DNA from 3 places in the Thioalkalivibrio sp. AKL8 genome. Region 2 is predicted to be linked to each of the others. Evidence: predicted binding sites of a transcription regulator. Region 2 holds the regulator's gene; each other region holds the start of a gene.
The links. The regulator FliA, encoded in region 2, starts transcription of late flagellar genes. The targets are predictions, from matches to a motif close to GCTAAAGTTNNNNNNNNNNCNGCCGATA.
Positions count from the first base shown of each region.

Region 1: a site for FliA is predicted at 3,962-3,989, ahead of flgM (flagellar biosynthesis anti-sigma factor FlgM). Genes of this name have one in related genera too.
Region 3: a site for FliA is predicted at 3,468-3,495, ahead of G335_RS0109390 (methyl-accepting chemotaxis protein). Genes of this name have one in related genera too.

Region 1 covers NZ_AQYF01000009.1:112,276-119,401, reverse strand. The annotation lists gene flgB (flagellar basal body rod protein FlgB) at 104-511, opposite strand; gene G335_RS0109900 (protein-glutamate O-methyltransferase CheR) at 728-1,543, opposite strand; gene G335_RS0109895 (chemotaxis protein CheV) at 1,748-2,686, opposite strand; gene flgA (flagellar basal body P-ring formation chaperone FlgA) at 3,209-3,886, shown strand; gene flgM (flagellar biosynthesis anti-sigma factor FlgM) at 4,026-4,340, shown strand; gene G335_RS0109880 (flagella synthesis protein FlgN) at 4,356-4,841, shown strand; gene G335_RS0109875 (flagellar brake protein) at 4,924-5,640, shown strand; tRNA gene G335_RS0109870 (tRNA-Pro) at 5,724-5,800, opposite strand; gene G335_RS0109865 (MerR family transcriptional regulator) at 6,044-6,400, opposite strand; gene G335_RS0109860 (integration host factor subunit alpha) at 6,384-6,683, opposite strand; gene pheT (phenylalanine--tRNA ligase subunit beta) at 6,687-7,126, opposite strand, start outside.
Region 2 covers NZ_AQYF01000009.1:428,511-435,636, reverse strand. The annotation lists gene flhA (flagellar biosynthesis protein FlhA) at 1-1,477, shown strand, start outside; partial or broken gene flhF (flagellar biosynthesis protein FlhF) at 1,521-2,613, shown strand; gene G335_RS0111395 (MinD/ParA family protein) at 2,782-3,606, shown strand; gene G335_RS0111390 (RNA polymerase sigma factor FliA) at 3,603-4,370, shown strand; gene cheY (chemotaxis response regulator CheY) at 4,412-4,792, shown strand; gene G335_RS0111380 (protein phosphatase CheZ) at 4,888-5,664, shown strand; gene G335_RS0111375 (chemotaxis protein CheA) at 5,709-7,126, shown strand, end outside.
Region 3 covers NZ_AQYF01000009.1:5,537-12,662, reverse strand. The annotation lists gene G335_RS0109400 (glutathione S-transferase N-terminal domain-containing protein) at 1-309, shown strand, start outside; gene G335_RS0109395 (amidohydrolase family protein) at 339-1,172, shown strand; gene G335_RS0109390 (methyl-accepting chemotaxis protein) at 1,492-3,402, opposite strand; gene G335_RS0109385 (DASS family sodium-coupled anion symporter) at 3,564-5,072, opposite strand; gene G335_RS0109380 (superoxide dismutase) at 5,234-5,815, shown strand; gene G335_RS0109375 (acetylornithine transaminase) at 5,919-7,115, shown strand; gene argF (ornithine carbamoyltransferase) at 7,112-7,126, shown strand, end outside.

The sequences.
Region 1 (7,126 bases), 320 kb from region 2:
GCGTTGCGGCACTTGCCGGTAGAACCACTACCGGCTGCGCACCGCGCCTTGGCTCGGAAAACCTGGGGTACCAACGCGAGTGTGTACATTAATCAGTGTTTCCTTAACGATCGCCCCGCAGGGCTTCGCGGATGCCGGAGACCCGGCGATTGAGGAATTCCAGGCTGCTCTGGTATTGAACGGCGTTCTCGGCAAAGGCGGCCCGCTCCATCTGCGGGTCCACCGTGTTGCCATCCAGCGACGCCTGCGAGGGGACGCGGTAAAGCGCCTCGACCTGCCCGTTCATCGCGCCGGCGTTGGGGTCGAGATGCGCCGCCTGGCTGCGCGCCATGGGCAAGCTATTGCCGCCGCCGGCCGCGGATTCGAGCACCGCACGAAAATCGATATCCCGCGCCTTGTAGTTCGGGGTATCCGCGTTGGCGATGTTGGAGGCCAGCAGCTCCATGCGCTGCGCCCGCACATTCACCGCCTGCGGAGAAATACCCATCGCCTTGTCGAGAGAGAGACTCATCGCTTCCGTCCTGTCCGCCCGTGGCGGACCCTCGCTTGGAGAACGGGGCGCACCGATTGCGACCCTTCGCAGGGGGACTGAAGCAATCGTTATGCCATTCTCGAGCGGCGTGCCGCAGGGGCGCAGGCACAGCGGGCAGCCAGGGGAAGGGATGGAACGACTCGCCGCCCGCATTGCACGGGCGTTCCCGGGAATCAGCCCCGGGGCTGGATTACGTCAGGACTTCAGACGAAGTACCGAGCCGTACTCGGTTCGTACGGTCTCGAAAGCCTGGGTATAGGGCCCTGCGGTCTCGGAAGCGCCAAGAAACAGATACCCGCCCGGATTCATCTGCCGGGCGATAGCGTCAAGAACCTGTCGCTTGGTGTCGCCCGAGAAATAGATCAGCACGTTGCGGCAGAACACCAGGTCGAACTTGCCCAGCGCCGCATAGCTGTCGATCAGGTTGAGCTTCTGAAAGCGACAGCGCCGCTGCACATCCGGGATCACCTTGTGGCCATCCGCGACGGTCTCGAAGAAGCGCGCGCGCCGGCTCTCGCTGAGCCCGCGCACGATGCTCAGGCCGTCGTACACGGCCCGCCGCGCATCGTCCAGGATCTTCTCTGACAGGTCCGTGCCCAGAATGGAGACCGGTACCTTCCGGGCCGGCCGCGACTCCTCCCATTCCGAGACCACCATCGAGATCGTATAGGCCTCCTGCCCACTGGAGCAGCCCGCGGACCAGACCTTGATGCTGCCTCCCTTCGCGGCCAGTTCCGGCAGCAGCACGTGGCGCAGGATCTCGAACGGAAAGCCATCGCGGAACCAGGACGTCTCGTTGGTCGTCATCGCATCGATCACGCGGGTGCGCAGGCGCGGATTCGGGGCCTGCCGCATCGCATGCAGCAGTTCCGGGACGCTCTTGAAGTCGAACTCGTCGAGCAGCCGCGACAGACGACTGGAAACCAGGTACTGGCGGCTGTCACCCAACACCAAGCCGCAGCAGTCCTGCAGGAAGCGGGAGAACTCCTCGTAGTCGCGGGAATCGATCACCGAGTCATCCCTGAGCGCTGTCCATCGTGATTAGGCATCCTGATGACGAATCCTTGACCGGGGCCGCTTGGCCGGAAAACCGGGGTGATCCCGAAGATCGGATCGAGTATACGGCGTCGCGCGCATGGCACCATACACACCGACTTCCGGCCACCCGTCGCCGCTCCGGGCTTGCCGGGCGGCAACGCGGTTCCGCCCGACCGGTCATTCGGCCTGCTGACTCTCGCGCCCGGTCTGATCCAGTACGGCATTGGCCAGCTCATCGGGATTGAACTTGGAGAGAAAGGCATCCGCGCCCGCGCGCTTGACCATGTCGGTATTGAACTCACCGCTCAGCGAGGAGTGCAGCAGCACCTTCAGGTCCTTCAGCGCGGTGTTGTCCCGGATGCGCGCGGTCAGGGTGTAGCCGTCCATGCGTGGCATCTCGATATCCGAGATCACCATCTCGATCTGGTCACCCACCGGCCCTTCCGCGGCCTTCTGTTCAAGGAAATCCAGTGCCTCCTGGCCATCCTTGAAGACGTCGTATTCGAAACCGAGGCCCTTGATCGCCCCCTCGATCTGCTTGCGCGCCACCACCGAGTCATCGACGATCACGACCTTGCGCCCGCTGGCCTCTCTGGCGTTCTCGCGGATGGATGGCGAGACCTCGCTGGGCAGCGGATTGACGATGGAGAGCACCCGTTCGACGTCGATGATCTCGACCAGCTTGTTGTCGATCTCCGTGACGGCCACGAGGAAGGATTCGCGCCCGGTTCCGCGCGGGGGCGATTTCACATCCTGCCAGTTCACGTTGACGATGCGATCCACCGCCGACACCCAGAAGCCCTGCACCGAACGATTGAACTCGGTGACCACCACTTTCTGCTCCCCGTTGTCGACCGCCCCGACGGCGCCACGCAGGCCCATCGCTCGCGCCAGGTCAATGATCGGCACGGTACCGCCACGCAGCGACGCCACCCCGCGCACCACGCTCATGGAGCCGGGAATCTGACGCAGCGGTGGCGACGGAATCACCTCGCGGACCTTGAAGACATTGATCCCGAAGGTCTGCGACCCGCCCAGATGGAACAGCAGCAGCTCCATGCGGTTCTGCCCCACCAACTGGGTTCGCTGATTCACATCGTCAATGAATTGACTCATCGTGCCGCTCTCCTTGCCCCGATTGCTCTAGGCACCGGACAGGCCTCAAAGGCCAAGTGTGCACCGCGCAACCCCGGCCTGTCATTTGCATTCGCGCGCATGCGCCTGCTGGCGCCGCCTCATGGTGATAACGGCCGCCCGCGACGGGCCTTGAATGCACGCGTGGCGCCGGATGATCAGTCATTGGCACGACATCTGCATGTTTTTGCGTACTGAAACCGCACGCGATTCGCTCGACAACGACGCAAGATCCGTCAAACCCGAGCCATTCGCGCACAGTCCGACGCCCGCACCGACCTGGCTGCGCAGGACAGGACAAAACAGGACCGCGACATGAACCAGCGCCGACACATTTCAGAATTTTCTTCCGCTTCCAGGGAGACGCTGATCCGTTCGCTCGTTCGCGTTGGGGCCCTCTTCGTTCCGGAAAAAGGCGGCCGGTCCGGTGCCTCGCCAGCGAGCGCAATCGACTCGAGCGCAAACGTGCGAACCCTTCCGCGTCTCCTTGCCGGAGTCGCCCTCTTGTTCACCCTGGTGCTGCTGTCTACCAGCGTCCGGGCCGAAGTGCACCCGGTTGACGACATCCGTCACGCCGCCGAGCAGTTCCTGATTCAGGAACTGGGCGTTACCGATAGCGAGGAGGATGTTTCCATCGAGATTGGCCAGCTCGACAAGCGTCTGCGCCTCGCCCCCTGCACGGACGGCCTGGAAGCGCGTTTCCCACCCGGCGGGCGGCGTGACGGCAACACCGCTGTCCATATCCAGTGTGCCGGCCCGGTGACCTGGCAGTTATACGTGCCGGCAACCGTCGAACGTTACGCCGAAGTGCTGGTTGCGAACCGCACCCTGCCGCGCCAGCACACCCTCTCGGCGGGCGACCTGCGTTTCCAGCGAATCGAGACCTCGCGCCATGCCGGCAGTTATCATGAGGAAAAGAATGCCCTGATCGGCCAACAGACCCGCCGCAGCATCCGCCCGGGTCAGATCATCGGCACCCAGCATGTGAGCCCGCGCGAGATCATCAGTCGCGGCCAGCGGGTTACCATCCTGGCAGAGAACGGCTCGATCGCCATCCGCATGCAGGGCGAAGCGCTGGAGAACGGGACGCTGGGCGAGCGAATCCGCGTCAAGAACGCATCCTCCGGGCGCGTCGTCGAAGGCGAAATCCAGGCCTCCGGCCACATCCGGGTAGCGCTTTGAGGCCTCGCCACACCAGGCACGCCGATGATTTTCGAAGCGGACTGTGAAGCCCGTTACACTTTTCCGCCCCCGGGGCCTACAGTTTCAGCACCGCTGGCCGTAAACAATTGCAGCACAGTTACAACGACAGGAAGGCATCATGGATATCAAGGGCCTCAACACGAACAGCCTGCGCCCCGACAGCCAGAATCCCGGGGTAAAGGGTCGCGACGAGTCCGGCAACACGGCGAGCCGTGCCCCGGCCTCCGGTAACGCATCGGCGCCAAACAATGATTCGGTCACGCTCACCGGGGCCGCCCAGGCGATGAATGCCGCGGCGGGCGCGGGTGACACCGCACCCTTCGACGCCGCCCGCGTTGCCGAACTGCGCGAGGCGATCTCCAGCGGCAATTATCCGGTGGACAACCAGCAGCTGGCCGATCGCATGATCGACCTCGAAAGCCTGCTGCGCTAACCCGGTCTATCGCCCATGAATGCCGACGCGCACCACAAACTGCAACGCTCGCTCGAGACCTCAATCCGGCTGGCTCATCAGCTGGAAGAGAGCCTGCTACAGGAGACGCGCGCAGTCGAAGCGCGCCAACCCGATACGCTGCAGGACGTGGTGACCGGCAAGCAGACCCTGCTGCATGAGCTGGAAACCGAGACCCGCAACCAGCAAGGCCTGGTCGAGGCCGCCGGCGAGGCCTTCAGCCCCGAGGGCGTCGCGCGCCTGTTCTCGAAGATGGACGATGGCGTAGTACTGAACGACCTGTGGCAAGCCCTGCGCCAGTCCATCGAACGCTGCGACACTCTGAATCAGGGCAATGCGCGCCTGATCGACCGTGACCGCCAGCGCGTGGAACTCTCCATGCAGATCCTCCGCGGCGAGGAAACCGGCCCCGCGGCCACCTACGACCCGTATGGCCGCGCCCGCCCCGGAAGCCGCGGCGGACGCCAGATCACCCAGGCCTGAGAGCCCGGTCCTGGTGGAGGCTGGCTTTTCGCGGCATCCACCAGTACCTTGCGTCCTCACACTTTCCTAACACTTCGGACGCATGGACGACACCGACTATACCGTCGACAAGCCGGACCGGATTGCCGGCATCCTCAAGGACCTCGACCACAAGCTCACCGTCGTGAGCGTTCGCGTGGATACCGACGGCCCCCTGTACACCTCGGCCCTGGTCCGTCTGGACCCAGCCGCCAAGGAACTCTTTCTCGACGAGCTGACCCCGCCTCGGGCGCACCAGCAGGTCCGTGCCGGCATGGACTTGCGCGTATTCGCGGCGCTGCGCGGGGTCGCAGTGCGATTCGGCACGCACGTAACACGCATCGAGCAGGAGCAAAAAGGCGCGCTCTACGTCTGCACCTATCCGGAGACTTTGCACTACCTGCAACGCCGCGAAACGTTCCGCGTGCACATTCCGATGGCACAGCGCCCTCAGATCGAACTCCATGCGAAGGCCTGGAGGGATCCCGTGATCGGCGAGGTTGCCGACCTCTCTGCCCAGGGCATGTGCATCGAGCTGCCCACCACCCTCCTGGATGCGCTTGAGGAGCAGGCGAACCTGGCCTTCGAGAACCTCTTGCTCCCCGATGTCAGGGAACGCCTTTCCGGGAACCTGCGTCTGGCCAACCGTCGCCGCAGCACACGTGATGGCTTCGAGTTTGCGGGCTTCGAGATCGTCGGCATGACCCAGTGGATGGAACGCCAGACCAACATCGCCCTGCTCCATTACCAGCGCGAGGCACGCCGCCGCTCGATGGATTGAGCCTGAGCCCAGGCGACGCCGCAACCTGCAACCCCGAACACAAAAAAGGCCGCTTGAAGCGGCCTTTTTTGATCGTTCCTGTTTGGTCGGGACGGCAGGATTTGAACCTGCGACCCTCTGCACCCCATGCAGATGCGCTACCAGACTGCGCCACGCCCCGAAGCCGCGAACTATATCCGATTCCCCGCCTTCACGAAAGCGTCGGCCACCCCATTGCAGCGAGATCCGTGCGGACCATTCGTGTCACGTACACCGAGAATGGCGCATTGATGCGACTCGCTGCGCTCGTCGCATCCTACAGAGCGGAAATTTCGAACTGGAGTTGGGTTCAGAAGGACACCGCAGGATGCGACGAGCGCAGCGAATCGCATCAATACGACGTCTGGGCGTCCCCTAGGGAGCCTCAGGCGCGCAGAACGCGCAGAACCGACTCGAGCTCGGAGATGGTGTCCTGGATGATCTGCTGGGCCTGCTGACGATCACCCTTGGCCTCGTCGCCGGAGAGCTTCTGACGGGCACCATTGATGGTGTAGCCCTCTTCGTACAGCAATGCGCGAATCTGACGGATCAGGATCACGTCCTGACGCTGGTAGTAGCGGCGGTTGCCGCGCCGCTTGACCGGCTCCAGCATCGGGAATTCCTGCTCCCAGTACCGCAGCACATGCGGCTTGACCTGGCACAGCTCCGCGACTTCGCCGATGGTGAAGTAGCGCTTGCCCGGGATGGCGGGCAGTTCCTGGTGGTTACTCGCCTCCAGCATAGCTCTCTACCCGCTCGCGCAGTTTCTGTCCCGGCCGGAAGGTCACCACACGACGCGCGGAGACCGGAATCTCTTCGCCCGTCTTCGGATTGCGCCCTGGCCGCTGGTTCTTGTCGCGCAGGATGAAATTCCCGAACCCGGAAAGCTTCACGCCCTCGCCGGTCTCCAGCGACTGCCGCATCTCCTCGAAGAACATCTCGACGAATTCCTTGGCCTCGCGCTTGTTGAGACCCAGTTCCTCGTTTAGCGCGGCGGCGAGATCCGCCTTGGTTACAGCTGCCATCGGCTATTGTCTCAAGGTTGCGTTGAACCGGGCCTGGAGATGCTGCACCACCGCGTCGGTGACGCCAGCCACGTCCTGTTCGCCTAGGGTGCGATCAAAAGCCCGTAAAATCAAGCCCAAAGCCAGGCTTTTTTCGTCCGGATTCAAGCCTTTGCCCTGGTACACATCGAACAGGCGAACATCCTGAAGGATCTCCAGGCCAAGCTCGTCGATGGCCGCCAGCACATCGCCCGCCGCCACCGACTCGGCCACCACCAGCGCCAGATCCCGACGGATGGACGGGTACGGCGACAACGGCGAGAACTGCGCCACCGGGGCTTGCACCACGGCAGTCGCGTCCAGATCGAACAGGTAGACCGGCTCCACGTCGAAGCGCTCGCACAACGCCGGGTGCAGGCGCCCGACCCAGCCGATCGGCTGCCCGTCGACCAGTACCCGTGCGG
Region 2 (7,126 bases):
GTTCGTAAACATCATCGGCGGGCTCACCATCGGTGCGGTGCAGCACGGCATGTCGATCGGCGATGCCGCGACCAACTACGTGTTGCTGACCATCGGCGACGGCATCGTTGCCCAGATCCCGTCGCTGGTGCTGTCCTCCGCCACCGCGATCATTGTGACCCGCGTGACCAGCAGCCAGGACATGGGCCAGCAGGTGTACGGGCAGATGTTCTCCAACCCGCGGGTCCTGTACGTCGCCGGTGGGGTGATCGGCGCGCTGGGCGTCGTGCCGGGCATGCCGAACGCCGTGTTCCTGGGGCTGGCGGCGCTGATCTTTGGCTGGGCCTACCTGCTCAAGCGCCGGAGCCGCGAGGCCGAGGTGGAAGTGGAGCGCATCCCGCAGGAAGACGAAGGCGGGGCTCGTTCGGAGGATCGCGACCTGACCTGGGAAGATGTCCCGCCGGTGGACTTGGTCTCCCTCGAGGTCGGCTACCGCTTGATCCCCTTGGTGGACCGCACCCAGGACGGCCAGCTGATGGGCCGGATCAAGGGCGTGCGCCGCAAGCTGTCGCAGGAGCTCGGCTTCCTGCTGCAGCCGGTGCATATCCGCGACAACCTGGAATTGAGCCCGAACGCCTACCGGATCAGCCTGCTGGGCGTCACTGTGGCGGAGGCCGAGGTGTTTCCCGATCGCGAACTGGCGATCAATCCGGGCGAGGTCTTCGGCACCGTCCCGGGTACCCCGACCAAGGACCCGACCTTCAACCTGGATGCCCTGTGGATCGACCCGTCGGATCGCGACCAGGCCCAGGGCGCCGGCTATACCGTAGTCGACTGTTCCACGGTGATTGCGACGCATTTGTCGCAGGTGTTCCGAGAGAACGCCCACCGCTTGATCGGGCACGAGGAGGCACAGCACCTGCTGGATCAGCTGGCGCGGCATTCGCCGAAGCTGGTGGAGAACCTCGTGCCCAAGACGCTGTCGCTTTCGATCGTGCTGAAGGTGTTGCAGAACCTGCTGGCCGAGCAGGTCTCGATCCGCGACCTGCGCACGATCGCCGAAACCCTGGCAGACGACGGGGTGAAGAGTCAGGATCCCGGCACTTTGACCGCAGCGGTGCGCGTCGCGCTGGCGCGCTCCATCGTCCAGGACCTTGTGGGACCGGAGGATGAGCTGCCACTGATTGCCCTGGACCCATCGCTGGAACAGCTCTTGCATAAGTCCCTGCAGGGCAGCTCGGGTGGCACGGTTGGACTGGAGCCCGGGCTGGCGGAACGGTTGCAGCGTTCGGTTGCGGACGCGGCGCGCCGCCAGGAGACAGCCGGTCAAGCGGCGATCCTGGTGGTGGCACCGGAGATCCGTTCCTGGATTGCCGGCTGGTTGCGCGGCGCGGTTCGCAGCCTGACCGTCCTGGCGTTTACCGAGATCCCCGACAACCGGCGGATTCGGGTAGTGGCCACGGTCGGTCAGGAAGAAACGGCGAAGCAGTCCGCATGAGACATAGGGGTTCCGCCGCGCGAGCGGCGCAGGAGATCAAAGCATGAATGTCAGACGATATCGGGCCCGGGACATGCGCGACGCCATGCGTCAGGTGCGCGAACAACAGGGAGAGGATGCCGTGATCCTCTCCAGTCGCCGGGTGGATGGCTGGTTGGAGGTGGTCGCCGCCCTGGAGGATGGCGAGTCCTCGGAGCCGGTGCGCGAGCCGGAGGCTGCAAAGCCGGCCCGCGAGGCGCGTACTGCCGACCGCGCCCCGAATTCGGCGGCCCCTTCCTGGCCGGCCGATCCCGAGCTCACCGCGATGCGCCAGGAGTTGCGTGACCTGCGCAGCCTGATGACGCGTCAGTATGCGGAGAGTGACGAGGCTCGCTGGGCGGCCCGTCATCCGCTGGCGGCAGAATGCAAGGTCCGCCTGATCGACCGCGGCTTTAGTGAATCGCTGGCGCGCAGCCTGGCGGGCAGCATCCTCGATGACAGCTCCCCCGAGCAGGCTTGGGAGCGTCTCCGCGCGCGGCTTTCGGGCGCGATTGCCACGCATCGCCCGGCGATCCTGGACGAGGGTGGGCTGCTGGCGATGGTGGGTCCGACCGGTGTCGGCAAGACCACCACGCTGGCACGGATCGCGTTGCGCCAGATCCGTCGGATGGGACCGGATTCGGTTACGCTGGTGACCCTCGATAGCCAGCGCATCGGTGCAACACGGCAGTTGCAAGCCTTCGCCCAGATGGCGGGGATCTCGGTGCGCGTGTTGCAGAATGCGCGCGAACTGCGCGATCTGGCGCGGCGCGTGGACGATGGCCACCTGATCCTGGTGGATACTGCTGGGCAGGCGCCGCGCACGGTGGAGGAGGAGTCGCTGTTCGCGCATCTGCCGCCGGATATCCGCGCCGAGAGCTGGTTGGTCGTGTCGGCCACGACCCAGGGCAGTACGTTGCGGCGGGTGCTGGACGCGTTTCGCAAGGCGGATCCCTCGGCGCTGGTGCTGACCAAGCTGGACGAGGCAGAACAGCTGGGCGAGGTCCTGTCGGTCCTGCTGGATCAGCACCTGGGACTTGGGTTCGTGAGCGATGGCCAGCGCATCGCCGAGGATTTTCACCGGGTTGATACGGGGTATCTGACCCGCCTGGCGCTGGACGACGACGCGGAGGGCGCGCGGGCGGGTGGCAATGCCCGTGAGACCTGGGCTGCCGAACGGCTGGCCGAAATGGAACCGCCGCGACGCTCGCGCGCGCCGCTGCGCCCGGCGCAGGGGACCGAGCCGGCAACACTGGAACTGATTCAGCCGGTTGGAAAGGGGCGTTATGCCACGCACTAACAAGCCGTTGAAGGTCATTGCGGTCGCGTCGGGCAAGGGCGGGGTCGGGAAGACCAACGTGTCGGTCAATCTGGCGGTCGGCCTGGCCCGGTTGGGCCGCGAGGTGATGCTGTTCGATGCGGATCTGGGCCTGGCCAACGTGGACCTGTTGCTCGGGATGCGCCCGGAGCGCACCCTGCATGATCTGGTGACCGGCGCGGTGGACAGCCTGGACGATGTCCTGGTCCAGGGGCCGGACGGGGTGAAGGTGGTCCCGTCGGCCTCCGGTATCGCGGCGATGGCGAACCTCACGCCGGCGGAGCACGCAGGGCTGATCCATGCCTTCAGCGCCTACCGCAGGCCGCTGGATGTCCTGATCGTGGACACCGCCGCAGGCCTGCAGGAGTCGGTGACTTCGTTCTGCCGGGCGGTACAGGAGACCCTGGTGGTGGTCTGCGACGAGCCGGCTTCGATTACCGATGCCTATGCCTTGATCAAGGTGCTGCACCGTGACCACGGCCTGCGGCGTTTCCGCATGGTCACGAACATGGTCAGCGGACGCGAGGGGGCGGAGCGGCTGATGCAGAAACTCAATACCGTCTGCGGCAAGTACCTGCCGGAGGTGGTCCTGGACCTGGCCGGCTATATCCCCATGGACGAACATCTGCGCAAGGCCGTGCAGAAAAGGGCGCCGGTGGTTCAGCAGTATCCCGGCAGTCCGGCTGGCAAGGCGTTTGCCGACCTGGCACACACGGTGGATCGCTGGCCAGTCGGTGGGGGTGACCACGGGGGCGTCGGGTTCTTCGTGGAACGAATGCTGCAGAGCGCATGATGACGACGCGTAATCGCCTTTCCGGCTACCAGGCGACGTCCACCGCGACCGGTGGACACGAGAAGCTGATTGCCGATCACGTTGAACTGGTGCATCGCATTGCGCACCACCTGATGGCCCGTCTACCGGCCTCGGTCCAGGTCGATGACCTGATCCAGGCCGGCATGATCGGTCTGCTGGAGGCGGCGCGGCAGTTCGAGGGCGGGCAGGGGGCGACCTTTGCCACCTACGCCGGAATCCGCATCCGCGGCGCGATGATCGACGAGTTGCGTCGCAGTGACTGGACGCCACGTTCGGTGCATCGCAACAGCCGGCGTATTGCCGCCGCGATCCAGAGTGTCGAGGCCCGCGAGGGGCGTGCGGCGCGTGGGAGCGAGGTGGCGGCCGAGCTGGACGTGCCTATCGATGACTATTACGACATGCTCAAGGACCACGCCGGGGCCCATCTGTTTGCACTGGACGATCTGGGTGGCGGGGATGACGGGGCCGATCGCGTGATCGAGGGGCAGGAAGTCTCGCCGTCGCGTAGCCTTGAGGCTGGCGAGTTTCGCGAGGAGTTGGCCGAGGCCCTTGGGGATCTGCCTGAACGCGAACGCCTGGTGCTTTCGCTGTATTACACCGAAGAACTGAATCTGCGCGAGATCGGGGCTGTTCTGGGCGTGACCGAGTCGCGCGTGAGCCAGATTCGCAGCCAGGCGGTCATTCGGCTGCGCGCGCGCATGGGGTCGTGGCTCGAAGACGGCGCGGCTTTGCAGTTATTCTAAAACTCACCTTACGAATCCCGGAGTGACGTGTGGACAAGGGAATGAAAATTCTCATCGTGGACGATTTTTCCACGATGCGGCGCATTATCAAGAACCTCTTGCGCGATCTTGGCTTCAATAATACGCAGGAAGCCGACGACGGCAGCACCGCGCTGCCGATGCTGCAAAATGGTGATTTCGACTTCCTGATTACCGACTGGAACATGCCCAACATGCCGGGCATCGACCTGCTGAAGGCCGTCCGGGCGGATGCCAACCTGAAGTCGATGCCGGTGCTGATGGTGACGGCCGAGGCCAAGCGCGACCAGATCGTGGAGGCCGCGGAGGCGGGTGTGAACGGTTATGTGGTCAAGCCGTTTACCGCCGAAACGCTGAAGGAAAAGATCGACAAGATCTTCGAACGTATTGAAGCACAGGGCTAAGGATCGCCCGGTGGTGAATACGGACGACGTCCGTCTCGCTTGCGCGGGTGGGCGTGACCCGGCTCCTTCGGCGCCGTACCAGCAAGAGGCTCCTCATGACTGAACAGGAACACCCCCCACGCGACGGCCAGCTCGAGCTGGCCCGACAACTGGTGCAGACGCTCGAGGCGGGCGACGACGCGGCGGCGCGCGCGCTGGTGCAGGATCTTGCGCGTCCTTACGACCGCGAGCTCTTCGATGAACTGGGCAAGCTGACGCGCGACCTTCACGAGGCCTTGCAGAGTTTCCGTGGGGACTCGCGTCTGGTGGAGCTGACGCAGGCGGAGATCCCGGATGCGAAGGAACGCCTGAACTACGTGGTCACCATGACCGAGCAGGCCGCGCACGCCACGATGGGCGCCATCGAGTCGAGCCTGCCGATCGCCGAGTCGTTCAGCCAGCAGGCGGCCGACTTGACCGCCAAATGGACGCGGTTTCGCAACCGGCAGCTCTCGGTGGACGAATTCCGCGATTTCGCGCGTGAGCTGGACAGCTTCTTCGGGCAGGCGGGCGAGGACGCCGAGGAGTTGCGGCGGCTGCTCTCCGAGGTGCTGATGGCACAAAGTTATCAGGACATTACCGGCCAGGTGATTCGCCGGGTGATCCAGTTGGTGACTGACCTCGAAGAGAACCTCGTTACCCTGATTCGGCTCTCCAGCGGGCGCATGGAGCAGGTCGAAGCGGCCGAGGCGTCCCTGGATCGTGGCGAAGAAGACCGCGAGGCGGACCGCAAGGGTCACGGCCCCAGTGTGCCCAAGACTCAAGATTCCAGCGCAGATGTCGTTCAAGGACAGGACGAGGTGGACGATCTGCTATCAAGCCTGGGCTTCTAGCAGTGCCCCCCATACGACTGGCGCCACGGGACCGGAGAGACTGAATGGCCATCGACCCCAATGACGAGATCCTTCAGGACTTCCTGATCGAGGCCGGGGAACTGCTGGAGGGGCTCAACGAGCAACTCATCGACCTGGAACAGAACCCGGACGACCGGGATCTGTTGAATGCGGTCTTTCGAAGCTTCCACACCATCAAGGGGGGCGCCGGGTTCTTGAGCCTGGATGCGCTGGTGACGGTGTGTCATCACGCCGAGGACGTCTTCAATCTGCTGCGCAACGGCGAACGCCGTGCCGATAGCCATCTGATGGACACCATGCTCCGCGTGCTGGACTCCCTGAACGTCATGTTCGGGGATCTGCGTTCCGGAGTGGACCCGACCCCCGCCGATGCCGCGGTGGTCGAGGACCTGCGGCGCATGGCAAAAAACGAAGATGTCGCCGGAGATACCGCCGGGGCGCCGCCCGCGCCTGAACCGGAGCCCGTCCCCGAGCCACAGGCCTCGGCCCCCGGCGACGCCATGGTGGGCGGTGGGGAGGAGATCACGGACGACGAGTTCGAGGCCCTGCTGGATACGTTGCATGGTGACGGGGCCCCGGCACCCGTGGACGCGGCCGTGCCGGGCGACGCCGGGGCCAGCGAAGACTCGGGCGGTGATCTGATCAGCGACGACGAGTTCGAGAATTTGCTGGACGAGTTGCAGGCCAAGGGCGGAGGTCCGGCATCGCCCGAACCGGCTGCGGACGCCCCTGCGGATCCACTGCCGACCGAGCCCGCGGCCGTGGCGCCCGAGCCGGAAAAAGCGGTAACGCCGGAACCGGCGGCTGCCGGTGGGCAGGGCGGCGGTAGTGCCCGCGCCGGCGGGGCCGAGGCCGGTGGGCGCTCGGCTCCGCAGGGCGAGACCTCCGTGCGTGTGGATACCGAGCGCCTGGACGAGATCATGAACCTGGTGGGCGAGCTGGTTCTGGTACGAAACCGGCTGAGCATGCTGCGTTCGCAGCATGTCGACGACGAACTGGGCAAGGCGATCAGTTCGCTGGCACTGGTGACCTCCGACCTGCAGACCTCGGTGATGAAGACCCGCATGCAGCCGGTGAAGAAGGTCTTCAATCGCTTCCCTCGAGTGATCCGCGATCTGTCGCGGAATCTGGGCAAGGAGATCGAGCTGGAGATCTTCGGCGAGGAAACCGACCTCGACAAGAATCTGGTCGAGGCCCTGTCCGATCCGCTGGTGCATCTGGTGCGGAATGCTGTGGACCATGGCATCGAGACGCCCGATGTGCGCGAGGCGGCGGGCAAGTCGCGCAAGGGTACGGTCGTGCTCGGCGCGGCCCAGGAGGGTGATCACATCGCACTGCTGATCAAGGACGACGGCGGTGGCATGGACCCGCAGGCCCTGCGTCGGAAGGTGGTGGAGAAGGGGCTGATGGAGCCCGCGATGGCCGAACGCATGACCGATCG
Region 3 (7,126 bases), 420 kb from region 2:
GAACAGACGCAACGCCTTGCCCTGTATCACTTCCCGGCGTGCCCGTTCTGCATCAAGGCCCGCCGCGCGATGCAGCGCCTGTCGCTGGATATCGAACTGCGCAACGCCCAGGCCACCGGCCCCTGGCGCGAGGAACTGCAGAACGAGGGCGGCCGCCTGCAGGTGCCCTGCCTGCGAATCGAGGAAGAAGACGGCTCGGTGCGCTGGCTGTACGAATCCGATGCCATCATCCGCTACCTGCGCGAGCGCTTCGATCCGGCACAGACGACCGATCCGACCCCTGCGCCCAACAGTCCGCCGCGTTCCTGATGTCGAATCGGCTTCCGAAGGGTCTGCCCATGCACCATCGCCTCCACCGTTCCCTGCTCGGCGCCACGCTCGGGCTGGCCCTGCCCTTCACCGTCGCCAGCGCCGAGCCGCCGATCTTCGATGCCCACCTGCACTATCGCCCGGCGGTGGCCGAAACCTTTGGCATCAGCGACGTGGGCCGCACCCTGGCCTCCAATGACGTGCGCAGCGCCATCGTCATGTCGACCGAAGGCGGCTTGATTCGTCGCCTGCAAGCGGGCTCGGATACCCGCATCGTGCCGTTTCTGGAAGTCTCCCACCGCCTGGGCAAGAAGATGGACTGGATGCACGTCGAGGACCTGGGCGCCCGCATTGCCGACATGCTGGACGAATCCGACGTGGCCTGGCGCGGGCTGGGCGAGTTTCACATCCTGGCAGACGACCGCTTCGGACCCGGCTTCGAACAGTTGCTGGACCTGGCCGTCGCCCGCGATCTGACCATCATGATCCACGGCGACCCCGCCGTGATCGACCATGCCTACGCCACCCACCCCGAGGTCCGCATCCTCTGGGCCCACGCCGGCAGCTACGCCTACCCGCCCCTGGTGCAGGACTACCTCGAGCGCCACCCGCGCATGAACATGGACCTGTCCATGCGCAACCCGCGCATCAACCCCGGTGGTCAGATCGACGACGCCTGGTTCGAGCTGTTCCTCACCCATCCGGATCGCTTCATGATCGGCGTGGACACCTTCACCACCACGCGCTGGGAACAGTACACCCACCTGAAAGACGAGACCCGCGCCTGGCTCGACCAGCTGCCCGACAACGTCGCCCGCGCCATTGCCTTCGAAAACGGCGAACGCCTCTTTCCCGCTCAGTAAGGGCCTTTATTCACCACGAAGCCGACGAAGGCACGAAGACGGGTAAAAGGCCTGAACCACAGAGGTCACAGAGAACGGCAAGGACAGTGACGAAAGATCACGATCGGAGTGTCGTCTGACGTCGTACGGCCATCATCCGACCTGTTCCTCCCCAGCCCTTCCCCCAGTCCTCTGTGTCCTCCGTGGTCCAATCGCCCTTGACCTGGCCCTTCTTCGTGTCTTCGTCGACTTCGTGGTGAAACAGCCCTTTTCCCCACACGCATAAAAAAGCCCGCGCTCCCCGAACAGGGAGGCGGGCTCGACACCATCGGGTCGAGTATCAGACCTTGAACTGACCCACGCGCTCCTGCTGCTGGGACGCGAGCTTGGACAGCTCCTCCGAGGCATTGCGGATCTGCTCGGAGCCCGCCGCGGTCTGGTCCAGCACCTCGGTGATGTTGGCCACGTTGCGGTTGATCTCCTCGGCCACGGTGGACTGCTCCTCGGCGGCGCTGGCGATCTGCGTGTTCATGTCGCTGATGCGGGTCACCGACTGGGTGATCGCGTTCAGCGATTCGCCGGCGAGGTTCACCTGCTCGACACTCTCGTGGGCCTTGGAACGCCCATCTTCCATCGCCTGCACCGCCTCGCGCGTACCGCTCTGGACCCGCTCGATCATCTGCTGGATCTCGTGCGTCGAGTCCTGCGTCCGGCTGGCCAGGGTGCGTACCTCGTCGGCCACCACGGCGAAGCCGCGGCCCTGCTCGCCAGCGCGGGCCGCCTCGATCGCGGCATTCAGCGCCAGCAGGTTGGTCTGGTCGGCAATGTCGCCGATCACCTCGAGGACCTTGTTGATCTGCTCGGCATCCTGCGACAGGCGGGTGACCACCTCGGCCGCATTGTCGACCTGCCTGGACAGGCCGTTGATCGCGGTGACCGTCTTCTGCACCACCTGCTGACCGGCCACGGCGTCCTGGTCCGTAGCCTGGGCGGCCGCCGCCGCATCCGCGGCATTGCGGGCGACTTCCTGCACGGTGGCGGTCATCTCGTTCATCGCCGTGGCGACCTGGTCGGTCTCCGCCTTCTGGCGGCGCACCTGCTCGTTGGTCTCCTCGCTGGTCGCGGACAGCTCGTTGGACGCGGCAGCGACCTGATCGGAACCCGCCGCCACTTGCTGGATCAACACGCGAATTTTCTCGACAAAGCGGTTGAACACCACCGCCAGATCGCCCAGCTCGTTCCGGCCGGACACCTCCAGTTGGCGCGTCAGGTCACCCTCGCCACTGGCGATGTCGTCCAGACGCTCCACCGTCTGGCACAGCGGGCGCACGATGCTGCGGGTCAGGAACCAGGCCAGCAGCGCGCCGAGAACCACCGCAATCACGCCGACCATGACCACCGTGCCGGTGGCGTTGCGGGTCATGGTCACGTAGGCGCTGCGGTCCACCATCAGTTCCAGCACACCCACCGCATCGCCGGAGAAATCGCGCACCGGCCGGGCAATCACCGCCATCGGCTCGCCCTGGTAGGTCACGTTGCGCACCAGACGCTCGCCCTGGAGCACTTCGCGCATCTCGGCCGCATTGAAGGTCGCTTCGCCTTCGATGGTCCCGCCAAAGCGGTTGAACCGTCCCTCATCGCGCAGGTAGAGCGCGACCGGCGCTCCCAACTCCTCGGTGAACTGCTCGAAGAAGGGGTCGCCGAAGGACAGCCCGAACTCCACCGAACCCACGTGCTCCCCGTTGTGAGCGATCGGGACCACGCCGCGGATTCCCAAGCCGGCCACGCCCTCTTCCAGGCCCGAGATCGGGGCCCGGCGGTCGTTGGTGTCGACGACCGTCTGGCGAAAACCGGACAGGTCATCGCCATAACGATCCGGGCGATGCACGCGCAGGAAGGAGGTCGCCGGCGGCGTGTGGAACTGATACTGGCGCACGCCGTAATCGGCGCTCAGGGACTCGAAACTCGGAACGGTCAGTGCGGCCAACCGATCGCGATCCCCATTGGCCATGGCCTCCTGCACATCCGGGATGCGCGCCACGGTCTCCGCCATCGCGGTCGCGCGCGCCGACTCCTGGTCCAGCCGGTCCAGCAACTGGCCAGCCAAGTCGTTCAGCTCACGCTGCTCCGCCCTGTCCGCCATCGTACCCAGGGCATTCATCACCACGACCAGGGTCAGCACCACGGCGAGGACCACCACGCCGATGATGCCCACCATGAGCCGTACGCCAATTCGAATATTGTTGAACATGTCTGTGCGTCCTTCGGTCCGCCGGTCAGCGCCAGCTCGCAAAATAATGGGCCGTTCGCCCTCCCTAGCGGCGGCGAATCCTAGAACTTGAGCATGGAAGGCTTTTCATCCCCACAAGAACGTCGGGGACACGGCCATCACAGAACGAATCCGCGCAGCAGCTACAACAGCAGGGCCTCGGCGAAGACGTAGACCGCCAGGCTGATCAGCACCAGCGCCACCACGGAAAGCAGTGCCCCGCCCCGCACCATGTCCAGCACCTGCAGGCGGTTGCTGGCGAACACGATGGCATTCGGCGGGGTCGCCACCGGCAGCATGAAGGCCACGGAAGCGGCAAAGGCGACGGGTAGTGCCAGCATCAGTACCGGCACGTCCATGCTCAGCGCAAACGCGGTGACCAGGGGTAGCAACGTCGCGGCCGTGGCCGTATTGCTGGTTACGTGGCTCAGCGTCATGGTCAGCAACACCACCCCGGCCATGATCAGGATCAGCGGCCAGGTCTGCGCGATCACCAGGGCATCGGCCGCCAGCTCCGCCAGACCACTGGACTCGATGGCCGCCCCCAGGCTCAGGCCGCCTCCGACCAGCAGCAGAACGCCCCAGGGCAGCTCGCGGGTGTTGTCCCAGGCCAACAACCTGCGCTGCCCCATGGAACCCGAGGGGATCAGGAACAACAAGCCGGCGCCCAGGATCGCAATGCCGGCATCGGTCAGCGAGATGGGCAACCAGCCCTCCAGCAGCGGCCGTGTCAGCCAGGCGAGCGCGACCAGCACGAACACCGCCGCCACGCGCTTCTCTGCGGTCGACCAGCGCCCGACCGTGGCGCGCTGCTCGTCCAGCAGGGCGCGCAGGCCGTTCAGTTCTATCCGGTGCACCGGGAACACCCAGCGCGTCAGCAGCCACCACGCGAGGGCCAGGAGGATCGCCGCCAGCGGCAGGCCCAGGGTCATCCACTCCAGAAACCCGATCTCCATCCCGTGGCGATCCCCGAGATAGGCCGCGGTCAGGGCGTTCGGCGGCGAGCCGATAATGGTCGCCATGCCCCCGATGTTTGCGGCAAAGGCGATCCCCAGCAACAACGCCAGGGCCGGGCGCCGCGACTCCGCACTCGCCCCCGGCCCCTGTGGCGATGCACCACGTTCAATCAGGCCCAGTACCGACAGGGCGATCGGCAGCATCAGCGCCGCGGTCGCGGTATTGCTGACCCACATGGACAACCCGGCCGTGGCCAGCATGAAGGCCCCGACCAGGGCGTGCAGACGATTCCCGGAACGGGCCACGATCGCCAGCGCCATGCGCCGGTGCAAATCCCAGCGTTGCACCGCCAAGGCGATCGCAAAGCCACCCATGAACAGGAAGATGATCGGGTTCGCGTAGGGCGCGGTCGCGTTCTCCATGGAGGTGATGTCGAGGACAGGGAGGATCGCGATCGGCAGCAGCGCCGTGACCGGCAGCGGCAACGCCTCGCTGATCCACCAGGTCGCCATGAACAGCGTCAGCCCCAGCACCCACCAAGCGGCCGGATCGAACCCCGTCGGCGCTGGCACCAGCAGGAACAGCACAAAGATCGCCGGGCCCAGCATCAGGCCGATCCGGGCGCGCCAGTCCACCGTCGAGCCCTTCGCCACCGCCGCTTCGCCTTCCTGCCCCGTCTCGTCGGTATCCGCCATGCGCCTCGTCTTGTGGGAAATCCGCCGGGGTGAAAACCAACCGGCATCATCGGGAATTGCATCGCCCGGGCAACGTGACTATCGTTAACCCGTTATGCGTCGCTCCCGGTTCGGGTGCGACGCCGCCTCAGTTTCTCACGACACCGTACAAGGAGTCTTTCATGGCCTACGAACTGCCCGATCTGCCCTACGCCAAGAACGCGCTGGAGCCGCACATCTCCGCCGAGACGCTGGAATACCATCACGACAAGCACCACGCGACCTACGTGACCAAGCTGAACGGCCTGTTGCCGGGTTCCGAGTTCGAAAATGCCTCGCTGGAAGACATCATCAAGAAGGCCCCGGCCGGCGGCATCTTCAACAACGGCGCCCAGGTCTGGAACCACACCTTCTACTTCAACTGCATGGCCCCGAACGCCGGCGGCGAACCTTCCGGCAAGCTCGCGGACGCGATCAACAGCGCCTTCGGTTCGTTCGATGCCTTCAAGGAGAAGTTCAACGAATCCGCCGTCGGCAACTTCGGTTCCGGCTGGACCTGGCTGGTGCAGAACAGTGATGGCTCGGTGGAGATCGTCAACACCTCCAACGCCGCCAACCCGCTGCGCGACGGCAAGACCCCGCTGCTGACCTGCGACGTCTGGGAACACGCCTACTACATCGACTATCGCAACGCGCGCCCGAAGTACCTCGAGAACTTCTGGGCCGTGGTCAACTGGGACTTTGCTGCCCAGCAGATGAAGTAAACCCCAAAGGGTTTATATACTAGGCGCCTTTGGCCGCATGATGCGGCTGCGCCTTTCATCGAGCCGGCGGTCCTCCGCCGGCTCTTTGGTTTCGGAGAACCCAATGAACGACGCCCTGCAGAACACCTACAAGCGCCTGCCCGTCGCCTTTGAACGCGGCGAAGGCGCCTGGCTGTGGGACACCGACGGCAAGCGCTATCTGGATGCCCTGTCCGGCATTGCCGTGTGCGGTCTCGGACATGCCCACCCCAAGGTGGCCCAGGCCATCTGCGACCAGGCCAGCACGCTGGTGCATACCTCCAACCTGTACCGCATCCCGCTGCAGGAACAGCTGGCCCGGCGTCTGTGCAAGCTGGCCGGCATGGACCGCGCGTTCTTCTGCAACTCCGGAGCCGAGGCCAACGAAGCGGCGATCAAGCTCGCCCGCCTGCACGGCCGCGCCCGGGGCATCGCCGAGCCCAAGATCGTGGTGATGGAGGGCAGCTTCCACGGCCGCACCCTGGCCACGCTGTCCGCCACCGGAAACCCCAAGGTGCGGGCCGGGTTCGAACCGCTGGTCTCGGGCTTCGTGCATGTCCCGCATGGCGACTTCGATGCGGTGGAGGCCCTGGCCGAAGACCCCGACGTGGTCGCAATCCTGGTTGAGCCGGTCACCGGCGAAGGCGGGGTCCATGTCCCGCCCCCTGGCTACCTGCGGCGCCTGCGCGAGCTGGCCGACCGCAAGGACTGGCTGCTGATGCTGGACGAGATCCAGGCGGGCATCGGGCGCACCGGATACTGGTTCGCCTTCCAGCACGAGGGCATCACGCCGGACGTGGTCAGCCTGGCCAAGGGTCTCGGCAACGGCATCCCCATTGGCGCCAATCTGGTCGCCGGTGCGGCGCGCGAACTGTTCAGTCCGGGCATGCACGGCACCACCTTCGGCGGCAACCCGCTGGTGTGCCGGGCGGCGCTGGCCGTGCTCGATGTGATGCAGGACGAGGCCCTGTGCGAACAGGCCGCCCGCCAGGGCGAATTCCTGCTGGGTCGCCTGCGTGACCGCCTGAGCGATCACCCGGGCGTCGTCGCCGTGCGCGGCCGCGGCCTGATGATCGGCGTCGAGCTGGACCGCCCGGCGGGCGAGCTGGTGATGGCCGCCCTGGAACGCGGCCTGATCCTGAACGTGACGGCGGACCGCGTGATCCGCCTGCTGCCGCCGCTCATCATCGACGACGACCAGGTGGAACAGATCGCCGCCACCGTAGCCGACCTGGTGGATGCCTTCCTGTCATCGTCTGTCCCCAAGGAGGTCTCTGCATGAACCCTCGCCAT